One region of the Pseudarthrobacter raffinosi genome, then DNA from elsewhere that is predicted to be linked to it. Evidence: riboswitches for the same ligand, from Rfam matches in the RefSeq annotation. Region 1 holds a riboswitch; each other region holds the start of a gene.
The links. Region 1 has a riboswitch for S-adenosylmethionine ahead of NG697_RS11800 (DUF1737 domain-containing protein). Riboswitches for the same ligand answer to the same signal wherever they lie in the genome.

Region 1 (2,222 bases):
GGCGGAGGCCGCCCGGGCGGCCGGCATCCTGGCTGAGGAGATCGCTCCGGTGGAGGTCCCGCAGCGCCGGGGACCCGCCGTCGTGATTGATGCCGACGAAGGCATCCGCGCCGGCACCACCATCGAGACGCTGGCGGCACTGAAGCCCGCCTTCTCCAAGGATCCGGCGGCCACCATCACCGCCGGTTCTGCCTCCCCGCTGTCAGACGGAGCCGCAGCAGTGGTAGTGGCCAGCAAGGCAGCTGCGGAAGCGGCCGGCCTCAGCTGGATCGCGGAAATCGGCAGCCACGGCCAGACCGCCGGACCGGATGGATCCCTGCATTCCCAGCCGTCCCGCGCCATTGAGCGAGCCCTGAAACTCGAAGGGCTGACCATTGACGACGTGGACCTCATTGAGATCAACGAAGCCTTCGCCTCGGTGGTGCTGCAGTCCGCCACGGACCTGGGGATCGACGCGGACAGGATCAACGCAGACGGCGGCGCCATCGCCCTGGGCCACCCGGTGGGCGCCTCGGGGGCCCGCCTGGTCCTGCATCAGGCACTCGCGCTGAACCGGCGCGGCGGCGGGACAGGCGTGGTTGCGTTGTGCGGCGGCGGCGGCCAGGGCGACGCCCTGATCCTCAAAGCCTGACGCCAGGTTCAGCCTCCGGGTCCAAGGATCACCAGCGGCACCAAGCGTTCCGCGCACGAAACCCGGACCAGTTCCGGTTGCCCCTGAGCCGCCCGGTTGTTCACTCCGGTGTCGTCGCACCAGTCCACGCCATAGGGGTAGGCGGTGACAGCGGCGTTCCCGGCCGCCAACTCGGCCGGGACGGTGAACACGAAAGTGAAGCCGCCGTCGTCGGTCATGGGAGCGAGCTCCTCCAGCACTGCGGTACCGGCCGCATCCTTGACCGTCACCTGGACCCGCGCGTCGCTGCCGTAGCGGGCATCGCAGGTGGTGTCCGGGGCACTGACGGTGACCCGGTCGCCGGGTTGGGCGGTGGCAGGCGAGACGGAAAACTCCGGCGGCATACAGGGCGGCGGTGCGAAAATGTTCCGGCAGCTTGTCACCCCCACCAGCACCGGCACGGCGCACAACGTCACAGCCAAAACGCGTGCCCAGGCGCCCGTCAGTGAACGCCCTCGAAAGTTCCCCATGACCCGATTGTCCCGTCGGCGCCGGCGTTACGGAAGCACGGTGGGATTACGGAAAAACGCGTTGGTTACGGAACATGACGACGGCGGCGGTGCGGCCGGGCGGGCCGGATGTTACGTTTTTGGGGAGTAATGAGAACCGGCGCCAAGCCCTGACTGGCCGGTCGGCAACCCTCCCTTTCGCGGCGGGGTGCCTCAGGTGAATACTCGGCATATCGACCCATTCGAGCTGCAAGCGTGAAAGAAGGAGTTCCGTCGTGTCTGACGCACCCGCCCCCGCCCCCGCCCCCGCCCCCGAAGAGAAACTGTCGTACCGGCTTGTCACCGGGCCGGATGACAGGTCTTTCTGTGAACGGATTTCCACTGCCTTGGCCGAAGGGTATGTCCTGCACGGCAGCCCGGCCGCGACGTCCAACGGCGGCGTTGTGATTGTTGCGCAGGCACTCATCCTCCCGTCGGCCATCGCCACCGCTGATGCCGCCGTCGCCTCCGCCGTGGATGACCTCGATTTCGACGGCGAGGGCCACGCATGAGCTACGCCGGAGACCTCACCCCGCAGCAGGCCTGGGCCAAACTCGAACAGGGCGCCATTCTGGTGGATGTCCGGACCGAAGGTGAATGGGCCCACATCGGCATCCCGGACACGAAGGCCACGGACAACGATCCCCTGTTCATCCCGTGGACGTTCCCGGGTGGCATCCCGAACCGGGATTTCATCACCGACCTGACGCAGCAGGCCCCGGTGGACGACGGCACTGAACTGGTGTTCCTCTGCCGCTCGGGCCAGCGCTCCATCGCCGCCGCCATCGCCGCGACGCAGGCCGGTTTCACCTCCTACAACGTCCTGGAGGGTTTCGAGGGCGAGCCGGACCGCTACGGCGAGCGCACCGTCAACGGCTGGAAGAACCGCGGCCTGCCCACCAATCTGGGAATAGCCAAGTGACCTTCAACCCAGACGCCGCCAGCTGGAGCGCCGAGACGCAGGCGGTGCGCGGCGGGCTGGACCGCACCAACTTCCAGGAGACCACCGAGCCGGTCTTCCTGAACTCGGGCTTCGTCTACGAGTCCGCTGCCGCCGCCGAGCG
Region 2 (2,222 bases), on a different contig from region 1:
GAACTCGGCAGCATCGGCTAGACGGGACGCCGATGTCCCCAACACTGCGGCCCTGAGACGGTAGTTTGGAACCATGATCCAACCCGCTTCGAGCTACAACGATGACTTGCGCCTTGCCCATGTGCTGGCAGATTCCGTGGATGACCAGACCATGAGCCGCTTCAAGGCACTGGACCTCCGCATCGAGACCAAGCCGGACCTGACGCCGGTAACGGACGCGGACAAGTCCGCGGAGGAAGCCATCCGCGGCCAGCTGTCCCGCTCGCGTCCGCGCGACGCCGTGCTGGGCGAGGAATTCGGCAGTTCGGGCCATGGCTCCCGCCGCTGGATCATTGATCCCATCGACGGCACCAAGAACTTTGTCCGCGGCGTCCCGGTTTGGGCCACCCTGATCGCCCTCGTGGACGAAGGCGAACCCGTGGTGGGAGTGGTCAGCGCGCCCGCGCTGGGCAAACGCTGGTGGGCCGCCAAGGGTTCCGGCGCGTACATGGGCAAGTCCCTTGCCGCCGCAACGCGGCTCCGCGTCTCCGACGTCTCCAAACTTTCGGATGCCTCCCTGTCCTACTCCAGCCTGGGCGGTTGGAAGGAACGCGGCAACCTGGATGAGTTCCTGGGCCTGACCGAGGACGTGTGGCGCACGCGCGCCTACGGCGATTTCTGGTCCTACTGCATGGTGGCCGAAGGTTCCGTGGACATCGCCTGCGAGCCCGAACTGAACCTGTACGATATGGCTGCCCTGGTGCCCATCGTAGTGGAAGCCGGCGGCCGCTTCACCTCCTTGGAGGGACAGGACGGGCCGTTCGGCGGCAACGCCCTGGCCACGAACTCCATCCTGCACTCAGAGGTGCTCAAGCGGCTGAACCCGGATCTGGACGATCTCCTCTAGGCACTTTCTTCGAATTATCGACGGCGGATGCCTCCTCAAGGGGGCGTCCGCCGTCGTATCTTCGACAAATGAGGCTGTTCCTCAAACGCGCGTAACAAAGTCCTTAACATTGGGCCGAGCTTCCTTTCTGCAGCGGCGGATGTTCTAGGCTTCTTAACAGGTCACGAGTGCCAGCGCGAAACCCCGGTTTGCTGGCCGGCAACCCTCCATTCGCGGTGGGGTGCCCCGGGTGACGACCAGGCCGGTCCGGAATGGACACGGCAAGCGCGGATTCCCGTTACCGGGAGTCCTTCTAGAGTGAGGTCTCCGTGACAACTGCCACCGTCTCCCCTAACACTGTTTCTCCCAGCAACGCCGCCCCCGCCAATGCCACTGCGCTGATCCACGATGACGCCGCTATTGCAGGGCGCCCCCTCTCTGCGGTCACCGGGGCGGAAATCCAGGCACCGCTGATCCAGGGCGGCCATGTCCGGTACGCGAACCTGGACTACGGCGCATCCGCTCCCGCCCTCTCCGTCGTGTCGGCCTACCTCAACGAGATCCTGCCGTTCTACGCCAGCGTCCATCGCGGCGCCGGCTACGCGTCGCAGATCAGCACCTCCGTCTACGAGAACGCCCGGGACATCGTGCGCGACTTTGTGGGCGGGCGCCCGGACGACTCCGTCATCTTCACCCGGAACACCACCGACTCGCTGAACCTGCTGGCGGGTTGCCTGCCGGCGACGGACGGACGGCCCAATGGCGATGTCCTCTACTTGGACATCGAACACCATGCCAACCTGCTTCCGTGGCAGGGAGTCCCGCACCGCAGCGTTGTCGCCGCGGACACCATCGTGGGGACCCTCGAGGTCCTCCGCGCCGAACTTGAGCAGGGCAACGTCAGCCTCCTCGCGGTCACGGGCGCCTCCAACGTCACCGGCGAGATCCTCCCGATCAAGGCCCTGGCCGCCCTCGCCCATGAGTACGGAGCGCGGATCGTGGTGGACGCCGCGCAGCTGGCGCCGCACCGGCGCATCAATATCAGCACCGACGACGTCGACTACCTCGCCTTCTCCGGGCACAAGCTCTACGCGCCCTTCGGCTCCGGCGTCCTGGTGGGCCGCACCGACTGGCTCGACGCTGGCACGCCCCACCTGGCCGGCGGCGGCGCCGTCCGCGAGGCCAGGCTCGACGGCGTCAGCTGGGCCACCGGTCCGGCCCGGCACGAGGGCGGCTCCCCCAACGTCCTCGGCGCGGCCACTCTGGCCCGCGCCACCCAGGTCATCGCGTCCCTGGACCACGACCGCTGGCACGCCCACGAGGCAGCCATCAGGTCATTCCTGGTGGAAGGGCTCGG
Region 3 (2,222 bases), on a different contig from region 1:
AGGATTCGGCCGCCATCGGTGGGTGGCATCATTGGCACCCGCTGATGGCGGCCGAAGCTATTGAACGTGCAATCAGATGGTGACTGCTCCGGTAGCGGTTTCGAAGGTTACTGACAGGATGCCCGGGGTTCCATGCGGAGCCACCCAGTCAACGGCCACATCCTCCAGCGGCTTCTCGACGGGCTCGCCCAGCCATTCCGTCACGCGTTCGGCGGAACCGGCTATGGTCAGGCAGCTCATCTTGACGTTGCTCTCATAGGCGTTGGACGGGTGCAAGGCGGGGTCACCCTCCCACTTGAGCATGTACGGGACCTGAGGGTCCGCGATCAGGCCCAGGATGCCGATCTGCTTCCAGACCAGCTCGCGGCCGTCCGGGAACTTGCGGTTGCCGTTGACGGCGGCACGGCCCAGGCGGTCTTCGAACGGAGCGAGGTCGTCCACCTCGACGCACCAGCCCATCCAGCCGCCGCCGGCTTCGGATCGGGCCCGGACAGCCTGCCCGAAGGGAGCCTTGTCCGATGCCGGGTGGTTCAGGACCTCCACGACTTCCAGGTATTTATGGCCCGCGAGGGGAATAATCATGTTCCGGGTTCCAAACCGGGGGTGCACGCCACCCTTCACGGCTTCAACGCCAAGGGCGGACGAGATACGTTCGGTGGTGGCAACGAGGCCATCTTGTTCACAGGCGTAAGAGACGTGATCCATGCGCATGCCATCATCTTGGCACTTTGTGATCCGGCTCTCAGCTAAGGGTAGCCTTACCGGAATCCTGATGCGTCAGGAGTGGACATTTCCGGGCGGCCAAGGGTGCGGCGGAGCCCAACAAAGACGCGGCAGGCCAGCCGCAGTAGGGCTCCCGCGAAGTCACAACCAGTCACACGCTTAGCAATAGACCGGGGCTGTTCGTACACTCGAAGCAGGTCATGAGTGCCAGCGACAGCCCCGGCTTGCTGGCCGGCAACCCTCTTTTGCGGCGGGGTGCCCCGGGTGAGGACCTGGCCTGCCGGTCAATTGACGGTGGGCAAGCGCGTAGAAAAGGTCCTTCCATGACGATTACGATTTCCCGTACCGCAGAACCCGGGAACGGTGTGGTCCGTTACGCCAGTATCGGCGGACTCGAGCTCGAAGCCGGCGGATACCTCCCGGAAGTCACCCTCGGCTATGAAACGTGGGGAACCCTCAACGCGGACGGCTCCAACGCCGTCCTGATTGAGCACGCCCTGACCGGAAGCACACACGTGACGCGCGGCGACAGCGACGAGCCCGGCTGGTGGGAACAGCTGGCCGGGCCGGGTGCGCCGGTGGACACGGACCGGTTCTTTGTGGTCTCCATCAACATCGTGGGCGGCTGCTACGGCTCCACTGGGCCGTCCTCGGATGCCCCGGACGGCAAGCCGTGGGGGTCCCGCTTTCCGTTGGTAACGCTGCGGGACACCACCGCGGCCGAGGCCAGGCTGGCTGACCAGCTGGGAATCCCGAGCTGGTACGCCGTGCTGGGCGGTTCCATGGGCGGCGCGCGGGCCCTGGAATGGGCGGTCACCTATCCGGAACGGGTTCAGCGGTGCGCCGTTATCTCGATCGGTGCCGCCAGCACCGCCGAACAGATCGCATTCGCCCAGGCGCAGACGCTCGCCATCCGCCAGGACAGCAATTTTAACAACGGCGACTACTACGGCGGTCCGCTGCCGGAGGACGGACTGGCCCTGGCACGGCGCATCGCGCACATCACCTACCGCTCCGCCGAGGAATTCCATGGCCGCTTCGGACGGTCGGCCCAGCACCCGGAGTCGCCGTTCCAGGCGGCAGCGCTGGGGGAGCGGGGCCGCTACCAGGTGGAAAGCTACCTGGACCACCAGGGCAAAAAGCTGGTGCGGCGCTTTGATGCCAACAGCTACATCGCCATCACCGACGCCCTGATGAGCCACGACGTCTGCCGCGGGCGGGGCTCGCTGAACGAGGCCTTGGGCCGGGCCACCGCCAGGTTCTTCGTGGCTGCCGTGGACAGCGACCGGCTGTACTTCCCGTCCCAGTCCCGTGAGCTGGCTGACGCCCTCCCGGGCGACGTGGACGTGCACGTTATTGAGGCCCCGATCGGCCACGACGGCTTCCTGACCGAGATCGGCCAGCTCGGCGTCCAACTCCGGAAGACCTTCCTCGTCTAAGCCCGAACGGACACTTGAGCCCCTGCTCTTAAACGCGAGAGGACACTCGAGGCCCCTGGA

Region 2: another riboswitch for S-adenosylmethionine. It lies ahead of NG697_RS12245 (aminotransferase class V-fold PLP-dependent enzyme); the one in region 1 lies ahead of NG697_RS11800 (DUF1737 domain-containing protein).
Region 3: another riboswitch for S-adenosylmethionine. It lies ahead of metX (homoserine O-acetyltransferase MetX); the one in region 1 lies ahead of NG697_RS11800 (DUF1737 domain-containing protein).

The regions. Positions count from the first base shown of each region.
Region 1 is NZ_JAMXBG010000010.1:95,468-97,689, forward strand. Features, by position in the region: gene NG697_RS11790 (acetyl-CoA C-acetyltransferase) at 1-631, shown strand, start outside; gene NG697_RS11795 (hypothetical protein) at 640-1,140, opposite strand; SAM riboswitch class IV at 1,266-1,381, shown strand; gene NG697_RS11800 (DUF1737 domain-containing protein) at 1,395-1,670, shown strand; gene NG697_RS11805 (rhodanese-like domain-containing protein) at 1,667-2,080, shown strand; gene NG697_RS11810 (O-succinylhomoserine sulfhydrylase) at 2,077-2,222, shown strand, end outside.
Region 2 is NZ_JAMXBG010000011.1:29,142-31,363, forward strand. Features, by position in the region: gene rsgA (ribosome small subunit-dependent GTPase A) at 1-21, shown strand, start outside; gene hisN (histidinol-phosphatase) at 74-886, shown strand; SAM riboswitch class IV at 1,046-1,159, shown strand; gene NG697_RS12245 (aminotransferase class V-fold PLP-dependent enzyme) at 1,195-2,222, shown strand, end outside.
Region 3 is NZ_JAMXBG010000003.1:166,990-169,211, reverse strand. Features, by position in the region: gene NG697_RS04435 (VOC family protein) at 73-711, opposite strand; SAM riboswitch class IV at 920-1,034, shown strand; gene metX (homoserine O-acetyltransferase MetX) at 1,047-2,162, shown strand.